Regions from separate parts of the Rubrivivax sp. JA1026 genome, predicted to be linked through region 1. Evidence: predicted binding sites of a transcription regulator. Region 1 holds the regulator's gene; the other holds the start of a gene.
The links. The regulator sigma-54, encoded in region 1, starts transcription at its own class of promoters, with help from an activator protein. The targets are predictions, from matches to a motif close to TGGCANGNAANCTGCTTT.

Region 1 (7,232 bases):
GCGCACGCTGAAGAAGAACCCGCGTGAAGTCGGCCAGCAGCTCGTCGAGCTGCTCGGCCGCCAGCCCGCCTTCGAGCGCTGGGTGCAGGCCCTCGAGATCGCCGGCCCGGGCTTCATCAACCTGCGCCTGAAGCCGGCGGCGCGCCAGGCCGTCGTCGCCGAGGTGCTGCAAGGCGGCGAGGCCTTCGGCCGCAAGCCGGCCGGCGCCGGCAAGCTGATGGTCGAGTTCGTCTCGGCCAACCCGACCGGCCCGCTGCACGTCGGCCACGGGCGCCAGGCGGCGCTGGGCGACTCGATCTGCCGCCTGTTCGAGTCGCAGGGCTGGGACGTGACGCGCGAGTTCTATTACAACGACGCCGGCGTCCAGATCCAGAACCTGGCCACGTCGACGCGCTGCCGCCTGAAGGGCCTCAAGCCCGGCGACGACGGCTGGCCCGAGTCGGCCTACAACGGCGACTACATCGCCGACATCGCCGCCGACTTCGCCGCGAAGAAGACGGTGCACGCCGACGACCGCGCCTTCACCGCCTCGGGCGACGCCGACGACGTCGACGGCATCCGCCAGTTCGCCGTCGCCTACCTGCGCCACGAGCAGGACCTGGATCTGCAGGCCTTCGGCGTGCGCTTCGACAACTACTACCTCGAGTCCAGCCTCTACGCCGACGGCCGCGTCGAGGACACCGTGCGCCGCCTCGTCGACGCCGGCAAGACCTTCGAGGACGGCGGCGCGCTGTGGCTGCGCAGCACCGACTACGGCGACGACAAGGACCGCGTGATGCGCAAGTCCGACGGCAGCTACACCTACTTCGTGCCCGACGTCGCGTACCACATCGCCAAGTTCGAGCGCGGCTTCACCAAGGTCATCAACGTCCAGGGCAGCGACCACCACGGCACGATCGCGCGGGTGCGCGCCGGCCTGCAGGCCGCCGGCGTCGGCATCCCCGCCGGCTACCCCGACTACGTGCTGCACAAGATGGTCACCGTGATGAAGGGCGGGCAGGAGGTGAAGATCTCCAAGCGCGCCGGCAGCTACGTCACGCTGCGCGACCTGATCGACTGGACCAGCCGCGACGCGGTGCGCTACTTCCTCATCAGCCGCAAGGCCGACACCGAGTTCGTCTTCGACATCGACCTGGCGCTGAAGGCCAACGACGAGAACCCGGTCTTCTACGTCCAGTACGCGCACGCGCGCATCTGCTCGGTGCTGGCGCAGTACCAGGGCGAGACCGACTTCGCCGGCGCCGACCTGTCGCGGCTGACGGCGCCGTCGGAATACGCGCTGATGCTGCAGCTGGCGGCCTACCCGGGCATGCTCGAGCGCGCCGCGGCCGAACACGCGCCGCACGACGTCGCGTTCTACCTGCGCGACCTGGCCGCGGCCTTCCACAGCTACTACGCCGCCGAACGTTTCCTCGTCGATGACCCGGCGCTGGCCCGCGCGCGCATGGCGCTGCTGGCGGCCACCGCCCAGGTGCTGCGCAACGCGCTGGGCATGCTGGGCGTGTCGGCGCCGACCTCGATGTCGCGCGCCGCCGCCGAAGAGGTGCCGGCGTGAAGGGCCAGCGCGGCGGCTTCGCGCTCGGGCTGATCGTCGGCCTGCTCGCCGGCCTGGCGATCGCGCTGGCGGTGGCGCTGTACATCACCAAGGCGCCGGTGCCCTTCATCGACAAGGTGCCGCAGCGCACCGCCGAGCAGGACAGCGCCGAGGTCGAGCGCAACAAGCGCTGGGACCCGAACGCGCCGCTGGCCGGCAAGCAGCCGCCGCTGCCGGCGGCGGCGGCCTCGGCGCCGACGGCCGCACCGTCCGCGCCGCCGACGGCCGCGCGGACGCCCGCCAGCGCCCCGGCCGCGCAGGGTGGCTCCACCCGCGATCCGGCGGCCATCCTCGCCGGCCAGTCCACCGACCGGGCCGCTGAAGCGTTCGTGTACTTCGTGCAGACCGGCGCGTTCACGCGCACCGAGGACGCCGAGCAGGAGCGCGCCCGCCTGGCGATGCTCGGCTTCACGGCCAAGGTGAGCGAGCGCGAGCAGGCCGGCAAGACGATGTACCGGGTGCGCACGGGCCCCTACGGCACGCGCGACGACGCCGAGGCCGTCCAGGGACGGCTGCAGGCGGCGAACATCGACGCCCGGCTGGTCCGCGCCGAGAAGCCCTGAGCAGGGAACCCGGCACGGGTGCGGCCGGTCCCATGCGACGACACCGATCACTCGAAAGGAAACTCATGAAGCGGCGCGATTTCTCGATCCAACTGGCCGGTGCGGGCCTGGGCCTGGCGATGGCCGGTGGCGCCCGCGCGCAGGGCGGGCCGGTCGAGGGCACGCATTACGTGCGGCTGCAGACGCCCGCACCGACCTCGATCCCCGAGGGCAAGAAGGTCGAGGTCGTCGAGTTCTTCTGGTACGAGTGCGGCCACTGCTTCAACTTCGAGCCGCTGCTGGAGACCTGGAGCAAGCGCCTGCCGGCCGACGTCGTGTTCCGCCGCGTGCCGGTGGGCTTCACCGCGCGCCACCAGATCGCCCAGAAGATCTTCTACGCGCTCGAGGAGATGGGTCAGGTCGGCGCGGTGCACCGCAAGGTGTTCAACGCGATCCACGTGCAGGGCAAGCGCCTGCTGTCGGAGTCGGACATCATCGACTTCATGGTCGCCAACGGCCTCGACGGCAAGCGCTTCGGCGACGCCTTCCGCTCGTTCAGCGTGGCGACCAAGGCCAGCCGCGCCAAGCAGCTCGCCGACGCCTACAAGATCGACGGCGTGCCGGCGATGGGCATCCAGGGCCGGTACTACACTTCCGGCGCCCTGGCCGGCGGCCACGAGCGTGCGCTCGCGGTGGCCGACTTCCTGATCGCCCGCTCCCGCCAGGGCGCCTGAGCCCGGGCCCGCGCCGGGTCTTGATCCGGCGCATCGGCCTCGCAACGCGGGGCCCGCGAACCCTGTTCGACGGCACGAACTTGTGGCTAGAATGCTTGCAAGTTTCGTGCCGAAAATGACGCTCCGTTTCGCCCTCCTCCGCCGTGCCGCACCGCTGGTGCTGGCGCTGCTGTGCGCCGCCGCGGCCGCCGAGCGCGCCGACCGCGAGCGCCAGATGGTCGTCGAGGCCGACCGGCCGGGCTCGGTCGACCTGCAGCGCCAGCTCGTCGAGTTCAACGGCAACGTCGTCATCACCCAGGGCACGATGGTCATCCGCGCCGACCGCGTCGAGCTGCGCGAGACGGCCGACGGCTACCGCGCCGCCACCGCCATCGGCAGCGCCGGCCGCCCGGCGAGCTACCGCCAGAAGCGTGACGGCGTCGACGAGGTCGTCGAGGGCGTGGCCGACCGCATCGAGTACGACGGCCGCGCCGACACGCTGCGTTTCATCGGCAACGGCGCGGTGCGCCGGCTGCGCGGCGCGGTCGTCGCCGACGAGATCACCGGCTCGCAGATCGTCTGGGACAACACCGCCGAGACCTTCAGCGTCGCCGGCGGCGAGACGACCCGTGCCAACCCGAGCGGTCGCGTGCGCGCGGTGCTGAGCCCGCGCAGCGACAAGGCGGCCACGCCGCCGGCCGCGCCGGCCTCGGCCGCGCCGCTGGCGCCGGCGCGCTCGCTCGGGGGCCAGCGCTGATGGAAACCGCCGTCGCGGGCAGCCGGCTCGAAGCCGAGAACCTGCAGAAGAGCTACGGCCAGCGGCGCGTCGTCAAGGACGTGCACCTGTCGGTGGCCGCCGGCGAGGTCGTCGGCCTGCTCGGCCCCAACGGCGCCGGCAAGACCACCACCTTCTACATGGTCGTCGGCCTGGTGCGTGCCGACGCCGGCCAGATCCGCATCGACGGCCGCCCGGTCGAGCGCCTGCCGATCCACCAGCGATCGCGCCTGGGGCTGTCGTACCTGCCGCAGGAAGCGTCGATCTTCCGCAAGCTGACCGTCGAGGAGAACATCCGCGCCGTGCTCGAGCTGCAGCAGGGCCCGGACGGCCGGCCGCTGAAGCCGGCGCAGATCCAGGAGCTGCTGGACAAGCTGCTGCACGACCTGTCGATCGAGAAGCTGCGCGACTCGCCGGCGCCGGCGCTGTCCGGCGGCGAGCGCCGCCGCGTCGAGATCGCCCGGTCGCTGGCCACGCAGCCGCGTTTCATCCTGCTCGACGAGCCCTTTGCCGGCGTCGACCCGATCGCCGTCATCGAGATCCAGCGCATCATCGCCTTCCTCAAGTCGCGCGGCATCGGGGTGCTGATCACCGACCACAACGTGCGCGAGACGCTGGGCATCTGCGACCGCGCCTACATCATCAGCGAAGGCAGCGTGCTCACCGAAGGCACGCCGCAGGCGATCGTCGAGAACGCCGAGGTGCGCAAGGTCTACCTCGGCGAGCATTTCAAGATGTGACGCGCGGCCGATGAAGCCCTCCCTCCAAGTCCGCCTGTCGCAGCATCTGGCGCTGACGCCGCAGCTGCAGCAGTCGATCCGGCTGCTGCAGCTGTCGACGCTGGAGCTGCACCAGGAAGTCGAGCAGATGCTCGAGCAGAACCCGTTCCTGGAGATGGACGAGGACGCGGCGACACCGTTCGACCCGCCGGCCGAACGTGCCACCGTCGACCGCGTCGCCGAGCGTGACGACGGCGACGGTGCCGCCGAGCCGGCACCGGCCGAGGTCGACGCCGCCGAGTTCGGCACCACCGAACGCGAGGACTGGGAGAACGGCACCGAGCGCGACGACTTCGACGGCATCCGCGAGACCCCGGCCGCGGCCGCGCCCGAAAGCGACGACGACCTCGACCCGCAGGAGCGCCGCGCCGGCGCCGGCACGCTGCAGGACCACCTGCGGCGCCAGATCGCCGGCATGCGGCTGTCGGCCGAGGACGCTGCGGCACTGCACGTGCTGATCGAGTCGCTGGACGACGACGGCTACCTCGCCGACCCGCTGGAGGACATCGCCGCGCGCCTGGCCGACATGCTGGACCTGGACGACGAGGAGCAGCGCGAGGCCCTGGCCGACCGCCTGCAGTGCGCGCTGCGCTGGCTGCAGAGCCTGGAGCCGACCGGCGTCGGCGCACGTTCGCTGTCCGAGTGCCTGGTGCTGCAACTGCGCACGACGCCGCGCTGCGAGGCGCGCGAGGTCGCGATCCGCATCTGCGAGCACTCGCTGGAGCTGCTGGCCCGGCGCGACGTGAAGAAGCTGACCGCCGCCACCGGCGCCGGCGAGGACCTGCTGCGCCAAGCGCAGGCACTGATCGTCGCCTGCGAGCCCAAGCCGGGGCGGCCGTTCGCGCCGGCCGAGTCGAACATCATCGTGCCCGACGTCATCGTCCAGAAGTCGGGGCGCGGCTTCAAGGTGCTGCTGAACCCGGACGTGATGCCCAAGCTGCGCATCAACGACCTCTACGCCCAGGCGATCCGCGGCCAGCGCAACGGCGCCGGCGGGCTGTCGTCGCGGCTGCAGGAGGCGCGCTGGTTCATGAAGAACATCCAGCAGCGTTTCGACACCATCCTGCGTGTGTCCAAGGCCATCGTCGAGCGCCAGAAGGGTTTCTTCACGCACGGCGCGATCGCGATGAAGCCGCTGGTGCTGCGCGAGATCGCCGACGAGCTGGGCCTGCACGAGAGCACGATCTCGCGCGTGACGACGGCCAAGTACATGGCCACGCCGCAGGGCACCTTCGAGCTGAAGTACTTCTTCGGCAGCTCGCTGAACACCGAGGCCGGCGGCAACGCGTCGAGCACCGCGGTGAGGGCGCTGATCCAGCAGCTCGTCTCGGCCGAGGACGCCAGCAAGCCGCTGTCGGACAGCCAGCTGTCGCAGATGCTCGAGGAGCAGGGCATCCAGGTCGCGCGCCGCACCGTCGCCAAGTACCGCGAGGCGCTGAAGATCGCGCCGGCCTCGCTGCGCCGGGCGATCTGACGCGACCACAGCCCGGGGTCAGGTCCCGCAGGACCTGACCCCGTCCTCCGCCGCGACGCGCCGCCGCCGCAGCTGAGGCAGCCCGGGCAGCCCGGGGTCAGGTCTCGCGAGACCTGACCCCGTCCTCCGCGTCCTCCGCCACAACGCGCCGCCGCCGCCGCCGCAGCTGGACTACAGTCCAGCGCTTTCGTCCGTCGCGCCGCCGTCATGACCGTCTCCCTGTTCCTTCCCTGCGCCGGTGGCGTCGAGCCGCTGCTGGCCGACGAGGCCGCCCGCATCACCGGCTGCCGCACCGAGGCCGTGCGCGGCGGCGTCTTCGTCGACGGCGACGCCCGCGCCGCGATGGCGCTGAACCTGGAGAGCCGGCTCGCCCAGCGTGTGCTGTGGCCGCTGATCGACGGCCCCTACCGCGACGAGCACGAGCTCTACGAACTCGCGCGCCGCGTGCGCTGGGACGACTGGATCACGCCGCGCCAGACGCTGCGTGTCGACGTCGCGGCGCAGCGTTCGCCGCTGAAGAGCCTGAACTTCGCGACGCTGCGCGTGAAGGACGCCGTCTGCGACCAGCTGCGCGAAACGAGCGGCGAACGCCCCAGCGTCGACACCCGCCACCCCGACCTGTCGCTGCAGCTGTACGTCGGCCCCGAGCACGCGACGCTGTACGCCGACACCTCGGGCGAGGCGCTGTTCAAGCGCGGCTGGCGCGACGAACGCGCCGGTGGCGTCAAGGGCGAGGCGCCGCTGAAGGAGACGCTGGCCGCGGCGATGCTGGCCGCCGCCGGCTGGCAGGGCCGCGAGGAGGACGGCGCGCTGCTCGACCCCTGCTGCGGCGCCGGCACGATCGCCATCGAGGCCGCGCAGATCGCCTGCGGCATCGCCCCGGGCATCAAGCGCCGTTTCGCCTTCGAGCGCCTGCTGCCCTTCCGCGACCAGCTCGGTGCCTGGCGCGAGCTGCAGCAGGCCGCGCGCGAACGTGTGCACGCGCCTGCGGTCGAGGTCTTCGCCGGCGACGTGAGCTTTCGCATGACCGACTTCGCGGCGCGCAATGCCGCCAACGCCGGCGTCGGCCAGGCCATCGCCTTCAAGACTGCCGACGCGCTGCAGCGCCCGGCGCCGGCCGAACGCGGCACGCTGATGCTCAACCCGCCGTACGGCGAGCGCATCGCGCCCAAGGGCAGCGGCAGCGCCCGCGGCGACGCGCCCGGCGGCGCGCGTGAAGGCTTCGACGGCGGCGGCTCGTCGGCCGAGTTCTTCGGCGCGCTGGCCGCGCACTGGAAACGCCGCTACGCCGGCTGGACGGCCTGGGTGCTGAGCCCGGAGATGAAGCTGCCGTCGCTGATGCGGCTGAAGGAGAG
Region 2 (7,232 bases), on a different contig from region 1:
GATCTCGTCGAGGAACAGCGTGCCGCCGTCGGCCTGCTCGAAGCGGCCGCGGCGCATGGTCTGCGCGCCGGTGAAGGCGCCGCGTTCGTGGCCGAAGAGCTCGCTTTCCAGCAGGTCCTTGGGGATGGCCGCGGTGTTGATCGCGACGAACGGACCCTGGCCGCGCGGGCTGTGCTTGTGCAGCGCGCGCGCCACCAGCTCCTTGCCCGAGCCGCTCTCGCCGGTGATCAGCACCGTGACGTTGCTCTGGCTGAGCCGGCCGATGGCGCGGAACACGTCCTGCATCGCCGGCGCCTGGCCCAGCATCTCGGGCACGGCCTTGTCCACCGTCTCGCGGACCTCGTCGCGCAGGCTCTCGTCGACGGCGCGGCGGATCAGCTCGACGGCCTTGGTCAGGTCGAAGGGCTTGGGCAGGTACTCGAAGGCGCCGCCCTGGAAGGCCGAGACGGCGCTGTCCAGGTCGGAGTAGGCGGTCATGATGATGACCGGCAGCCCGGGCAGCCGCGCCTTCACCTTGGACAGCAGGTCGATGCCCGAGCCGCCGGGCATGCGGATGTCGCTGACCAGGACCTGCGGCTCGTCGTCGTCGAGCGCGGCGAGCACGTCGCGTGCGCCGCAGAAGCTGCGCACGGCGAACTGCTCGCGCACCAGCGCCTTCTCCAGCACGAAGCGGATCGACTGGTCGTCGTCCACGATCCAGATCGGTTTCATAGACCCCCCCGTAGCGCCTTCGGCGCCCCCCCCCCGAGGGGGGGCGCCGCCAGCGGACCGGCGGAGCCGGATCCGCGGCGGCAGCTTGACCACGTGACATGCGTGAGACGGGCAAGGATCATCGAGTCGGACTCAGGGCAGAGGAATCAGCAGCTTGAACACGGTCCGGCCCGGAACGCTGTCGCATTCGATCGTGCCCTGATGCTGCTGCACGAAGGTCTGCGCCAGCGTCAGCCCGAGGCCGGAGCCGTTCTCGCGTCCCGACACCAGCGGGTGGAAGATGCGATCGCGGATGTCCTCGGGCACGCCCGGCCCGTTGTCCTGGATATGCAATTCGAGTGCCAGCCGGAAGCGCTTGCGCCCGAAGGTGACCTGGCGCGCGACGCGGGTGCGCAGCACGATCTCGGCGTCGCCGGCGGCGATGCGCTCGGCCAGCGCCTGCGTCGCGTTGTGGGCGATGTTCAGCACCGCCTGGATCAGCTGCTCGCGGTCGCCGCGGAACTCGGGGATCGAGGTGTCGTAGTCGCGCTCGACGGTCAGCCCGCGGGGGTACTCGGCCATCACCAGCGAGCGCACGCGCTCGCAGATCTCGTGGATGTTGACGTCGCCGACGACGTGCGGCCGGCGGTGCGGCGCGAGCAGCCGGTCGACGAGCGCCTGCAGCCGGTCGGCCTCGTGGATGATGACCTGGGTGTACTCGGTCAGCTCCCTGGACTGCACGTCCATCGCCAGCAGCTGCGCCGCGCCGCGGATGCCGCCCAGCGGGTTCTTGATCTCGTGCGCCAGGTTGCGCACCAGTTCCTTGTTGGCCTGCGCCAGCCCGTGGGCACGCTCCTCGCGGTCCAGCCGGGTCTGCTGCTCGACCTCGATCAGCTCGATCAGCACGCGCTCGGCATGGTCCATCTGGCCGACGATGACGTGCACCGGCAGCTCGGCCGCCGGCCCCAGCGAGGCCGGACGCTTGAGCACGGCGTCGAAGCGGCCGCAGGAGACCTCGCCGCGCACCACCGACTCCAGCGTCTCGCGCAGCCGCGTCGGGTCGACGAGCCAGTCGAAGACGCTGCCGCGGCGCAGCGTGCGCCGCGACTGGCCGATCAGGTTCTCCAGCGTCGAGTTGACGAACAGGCAGCGGCCGTCGGCCGCGCCGATGCCGACCATCGTCGCCAGGTAGTCGAAGGCATCGAAGCCTTCGAGCGCCTCGTGCTCGCCGCTCACGGCAGCGAGACCTTGTTGAGCTCGCGCCGGATCGCCGCGAGGTCTTCTTCCTTGCGCTCGATCTGGGCCTTCAGCGAAGCGGTGCGGTCCAGGTACTTCTGGTAGTTGCGCTCGTCGCCGCGGCGCTCGGGCTGGCCGTCGTTGTATTCCTTGCGCAGCTCGGCCAGGCGCTGCTCCTCGCGCTGCAGTTCCTCCTGCAGGATGCGGCGCGCGTCGCTGTCGCGGGCGCGCTGCTCGGCGGGGTCGACGCGGCTGTCGGCCGGCCGGGCGGTGGACGCCGCCGCCGCGGGCGCGGGCCGGCGGGTCTGCACGATCGTGATCGGCGAGCCGTCGATCGTGCGGCAGCCACGGTCCTTGGCCTGCTGCGGCGTCAGCATGTTGGTGTAGCTCTCGGGATTGCCGGGGCAGCGGTAGACGGGGCCGCTGTCGCCTTGCGCGAACGCGGCCGCCGACGTCAGCAGCAGCGCGAGGCCGGCACCTGGCCGACGGAACATGGGCATTACCTCCGTGCGATGGATTGTGGCGCGCCCAAACGAAGAAGGGACGGCAAGCCGTCCCTTCCGCAGACCGTGACGCGCGAGCGCCGCCGGACTTTAGATGCTGTAGTACATGTCGAACTCGACCGGATGGGTCGTCATGCGGAAGCGCGTGACTTCCTGCATCTTCAGGTCGATGTAGGCGTCGATGTACGAATCGGTGAACACGCCGCCCTTGGTCAGGAAGGCGCGGTCCTTGTCGAGGTACTCGAGGGCCTGGTCGAGGCTGTGGCAGACGGTCGGGATCTTCGCGTCCTCTTCCGGCGGCAGGTGGTACAGATCCTTGGTGGCGGCTTCGCCCGGGTGGATCTTGTTCTCGACGCCGTCCAGGCCGGCCATCAGCAGCGCGGCGAAGCCCAGGTACGGGTTCATCAGCGGATCCGGGAAACGCGCTTCGATGCGGCGGCCCTTCGGGTTGCTGACGAACGGGATGCGGATCGAGGCCGAGCGGTTGCGGGCCGAGTAGGCCAGCTTGACCGGCGCTTCGAAGCCCGGCACCAGACGCTCGTAGCTGTTGGTGCCCGGGTTCGTGATCGCGTTCAGCGCACGGGCATGCTTGATGATGCCGCCGATGTAGTACAGCGCGAACTCGGACAGGCCGCCGTAGCCGTCGCCGGCGAACAGGTTCTTGCCGTCCTTCCAGACCGACTGGTGCACGTGCATGCCGGAGCCGTTGTCACCGACGACGGGCTTGGGCATGAAGGTCGCGGTCTTGCCGTAGGCGTGCGCGACGTTGTGGATCACGTACTTCTGCAGCTGCAGCCAGTCGGCGCGCTCGACGAGCGTGCTGAACTTGGTGCCGATCTCGTTCTGGCCCGGGGCCGCCACTTCGTGGTGGTGGACTTCGACCGGGATGCCCAGCGACTCGAGGATCAGGCACATCTCCGAGCGCATGTCCTGGAAGCTGTCGACCGGGGGCACCGGGAAGTAGCCGCCCTTGACCGCCGGACGGTGACCCATGTTGCCGCCGTCGAGCTCCTTGCTCGTCGACCACGGGGCTTCTTCCGACGTGATCTTCACGTGGCTGCCGTCCATGCCGACGTGCCAGTGGACCTGGTCGAAGATGAAGAACTCGGGTTCCGGACCGAAGAAGGCGGTGTCGCCCAGGCCGCTGCTCTTCAGGTAGGCCTCGGCACGCTTGGCCAGCGAACGCGGGTCGCGGTCGTAGGGCTTGCCGTCACCCGGCTCGAGCACGTCGCAGGTCAGGATCAGCGTCGGCTCTTCGTAGAACGGGTCGATGTTGGCGCTGCTGGGATCGGGCATCAGCAGCATGTCGGACGCTTCGATGCCCTTCCAGCCGGCGATCGAGGAGCCGTCGAAGGCATGACCGGCGGTGAACTTGTCTTCGTCGAAAGCGGAAACGGGCACCGAGACGTGCTGTTCCTTGCCGCGGGTGTCGGTGAAGCGGAAGTCGACGAACTTGACTTCGTTCTCCTTCACCAGCTTCATCACGTCGGCAACGGTCTTTGCCATTCAGATCTCCTAGCGGGGGCTCGTGGAAAGGGTTTGGTCTGATCGGGGCGACCTCTCGGTACTTACCCCGAAAGGCGCGCACCAATGTAGCAGAAGGTGTGCCAGCCACCAGGGGGCCGGCGCAGGCCTGAAGCAGGCCGAGGGGCGCGCCACGACGGGGTCACCGACGGTGCACCGCCACGGAATCGCCGAGCGCACCACCAAGGTGCACACCTTGGTGCATCAACGCACCATTTCGTCGCCAAGGCGTGCACCATGGGCCACGGCGCCGGCGCGCAGGGCCTCGAAGGCGGCGTCGACGATCTCGCCGCGGCCCTTGACGCCCAGCTCGATGTGGCGCCCGTGCAGAGGGTGGTCGACGCTCGGCAGGCTGAAGACCTTGACCGGCGCGAAGCGGGTCTCGATCTCTTCCATCAGCGGCGTCAGCGTCGACTCCATCGACCCGAAGACGAGCACCGAACGCTCGCGCAGCGCCACATCCTGGTGCAGATGGGCATAACGCCCGTCGAGCACCGACTCGACCATCGGCCAGGCCATCACCGGGAAGCCGGGCACGAAGTGCACGTGGCCGACCGAGAAGCCGGGAATCTTGTTGTACGGATTGGGAATGATCGCCGCACCGGCCGGGAACACGCCCATGTTCAGCCGGCGGGCGTTGTCGGGGCGGTCGGGCTCGTAGGGCTCACCCTGCTCGGCGGCCATCTCGCGGATGCGCGCGAGGATCAGGTCGCGCGCGTCGGGGTGCAGCGACAGCGGCACGCCGAGCGCGTCGGCGGCGGCCTGGCGCGTGTGGTCGTCGGGCGTCGCGCCGATGCCGCCGAACGAGAACACCAGGTCGCCGCTGGCGAAAGCCTGGGCCAGCGTCTCGCTGATGCGCGCGCGGTCGTCGCCGACGTAGCGCGCCCAGGCGAGCGCCAGGCCGCGTGCGGCCAGCATCTCGATCAGCCTGGCCAGGTGCTGGTCGCGGCGTTTTCCCGAGAGGATCTCGTCGCCGATGATGACGGTGCCGATGTTCATGGCGGTGGCAGCGGGGCGGGGTTGACGGGCACCGGCGGCTCGGCCACCGGCAGGTCGAGGGCGGCGGACTCGCGCCGCAGCCGGTCCAGCGCGTCGAGCGCGAAGTGCGCGAACCAGGCCGATGCGAACGCGAACACCAGCGTGTACAGCCAGACCGAGGCGACGATCAGCACCGGCGCCAGGATCAGCGTCGCGGCGCTGACCGCCCACAGCAGCGTTGGCGCCGCGCCGAGGTAGCCGCAGACGACGCCGATGGCCAGCAGCGGCCAGCGCTGCCCGGCCATGATGCGGCGGCGCTCGTCGGCGTCGGCGTGCGCGGCCAGCACGTCGAAGGTGTAGACGCGGTAGGTCAGCCAGCCCCAGATCAGCGGCGGCAGCACCAGCGCCAGCGGCGGCAGCAGCCACAGCGGCAGGCTCGCCAGCAGCGCGACGACGGCGACCAGCGTCGCCCACAGCGACCAGCCCAGCCCCTGCCACCAGCGCCCGCCGCGGCGGCGCTCCAGCGCCGGGAAACGCCGCGCCGCGACCAGGTCGACGATCGCCGGCGTCACCAGCAGTGCCACCAGCAGCAGCGTGACGACGATCAGCGCCGGCACCGCCAGCGCGACGACGACCAGCGGCGCCACCAGCGCATGCAGGCCCTGGCCGCCCATCGAGTCCAGCCAGCTCAGCGCCGCCGACACCAGTGCCCACTGCTCCAGCGTCGCACGCACCGCGTCGACCGCCGGCTCCCAGAACGCCCAGCCGGCGAACCCGGCGGCGCCGCCGGCGATCAGCAGCGGCAGCAGCGACCAGAGGATGACGCGCGGATGCAGGCAGTAGGCTGCCGCCCGCCAGAAGGCGTCGAGCAGCCGCGTCATCGGGCGGCCCGGGAGTCGGTGGACGGGCGCGGCTGCACGGCGTTTACTCCTCGTCGCCGCCGAAGATGCCGCCGAGCACGCCGCCGGCGGCGGCGAACGGCAGCACCGAGCCTTCCTCGCGCGAGCCGCCGCGCTGGGGCGCCGCGGCGAAGATGCGCGAGGCCAGGCGCGAGAACGGCAGGCTCTGCAGCCAGACCGTGCCCGGGCCGGTCATCTTGGCCAGGAACAGGCCTTCGCCGCCGAACAGCGCGGTCTTGATCTTGCCGACGTACTGGATCTCGAAGTCCACGCCCGGCGTGTAGGCGACGACGCAGCCGGTGTCGACGAGCAGCGTCTGGCCGGCCTGCAGCTCGCGGCGAACCACGGTGCCGCCGGCGTGCACGAAGGCCAGGCCGTCACCGTCCAGGCGCTGCATGATGAAGCCCTCGCCGCCGAAGAAGCCGGTCGACAGCTTCTGCTGCAGCGCGATGCCCAGCGACACGCCGCGCGCGGCGCAGAGGAAGGCGTCCTTCTGGCAGATCAGCGTGCCGCCCATCTTGGACAGGTCCATCGGCAGGATCTTGCCCGGGTAGGGCGCGGCGAACGCCACCCGCTGCTTGCCGGCGCCCTGGTTGGTGTAGACGGTGGTGAACAGCGACTCGCCGGTGACCAGGCGCTTGCCCGCCGACAGCAGCTTGCCGAACAGCCCGCCGCCGGCGTTCTGGCGGCCGTCGCCGAACACCGTGTCCATCGTGATGCCGGCATCCATGAACATCATGCTGCCCGCTTCGCCGACCGCCGCTTCGCCGGGATCGAGCTCGATCTCGACGAACTGCATCTCCGAGCCCTTGATCTCGAAGTCGACGACGTCCATTGCCATGGTGGATTCCTCTCGGGAACGATAAGAGTTGATTCGGCGGCGATGGTACCGAAGCGCCTGCGGCGGCAGCTTGACGCCCCCGGGCACGCCGATAATGCGCCGCCATGTCCGCGCCCGCCCTGCCTCGCCGATGATCGGCTCGATGCTCTCGATCGCGCTCGGCGCCGCGCTCGGCGCGCTGCTGCGCTGGTGGCTGGGGCTGGCGCTCAACGGCCTGTTCCCGACGCTGCCGCCGGGCACGCTGGCGGCCAACCTGCTGGGCGGCTACCTGATCGGCGTGGCGCTGGCGCTGTTCGCGCACCACGTCACGCTGCCGCCGGAGTGGCGGCTGTTCGCGATCACCGGCTTCCTCGGCGGGCTGACGACCTTCTCGACCTTCTCGGCCGAGGTCGTCGTGCTGCTGCAGCAGGGTCGGCTGGCCTGGGCCGGCGCGACGGTGGCGGTGCACGTCATCGGCTCGGTGCTGATGACGCTGGGCGGCTTCGCCACCTACGAGGCGCTGCGCCGCGCCTGAGCGCGCGGCCGGCGCTTCAGCCGCCGACGGTCAGCCGCCCGGGCGAC

Region 2: the regulator sigma-54 is predicted to act here: its motif matches at 4,022-4,039, upstream of glnA (type I glutamate--ammonia ligase).

The regions. Positions count from the first base shown of each region.
Region 1 covers NZ_JAALCQ010000007.1:189,269-196,500, forward strand. The annotation lists gene argS (arginine--tRNA ligase) at 1-1,555, shown strand, start outside; gene G5B56_RS13475 (SPOR domain-containing protein) at 1,552-2,157, shown strand; gene G5B56_RS13480 (thiol:disulfide interchange protein DsbA/DsbL) at 2,223-2,870, shown strand; gene lptA (lipopolysaccharide transport periplasmic protein LptA) at 2,986-3,606, shown strand; gene lptB (LPS export ABC transporter ATP-binding protein) at 3,606-4,364, shown strand; gene G5B56_RS13495 (RNA polymerase factor sigma-54) at 4,375-5,877, shown strand; gene G5B56_RS13500 (class I SAM-dependent RNA methyltransferase) at 6,085-7,232, shown strand, end outside.
Region 2 covers NZ_JAALCQ010000003.1:186,838-194,069, forward strand. The annotation lists gene ntrC (nitrogen regulation protein NR(I)) at 1-711, opposite strand, end outside; gene glnL (nitrogen regulation protein NR(II)) at 844-1,869, opposite strand; gene G5B56_RS07340 (hypothetical protein) at 1,923-2,420, opposite strand; gene glnA (type I glutamate--ammonia ligase) at 2,520-3,935, opposite strand; gene G5B56_RS07350 (molybdopterin-binding protein) at 4,158-4,952, opposite strand; gene G5B56_RS07355 (EI24 domain-containing protein) at 4,949-5,812, opposite strand; gene G5B56_RS07360 (TIGR00266 family protein) at 5,856-6,671, opposite strand; gene crcB (fluoride efflux transporter CrcB) at 6,814-7,185, shown strand; gene gshA (glutamate--cysteine ligase) at 7,202-7,232, opposite strand, start outside.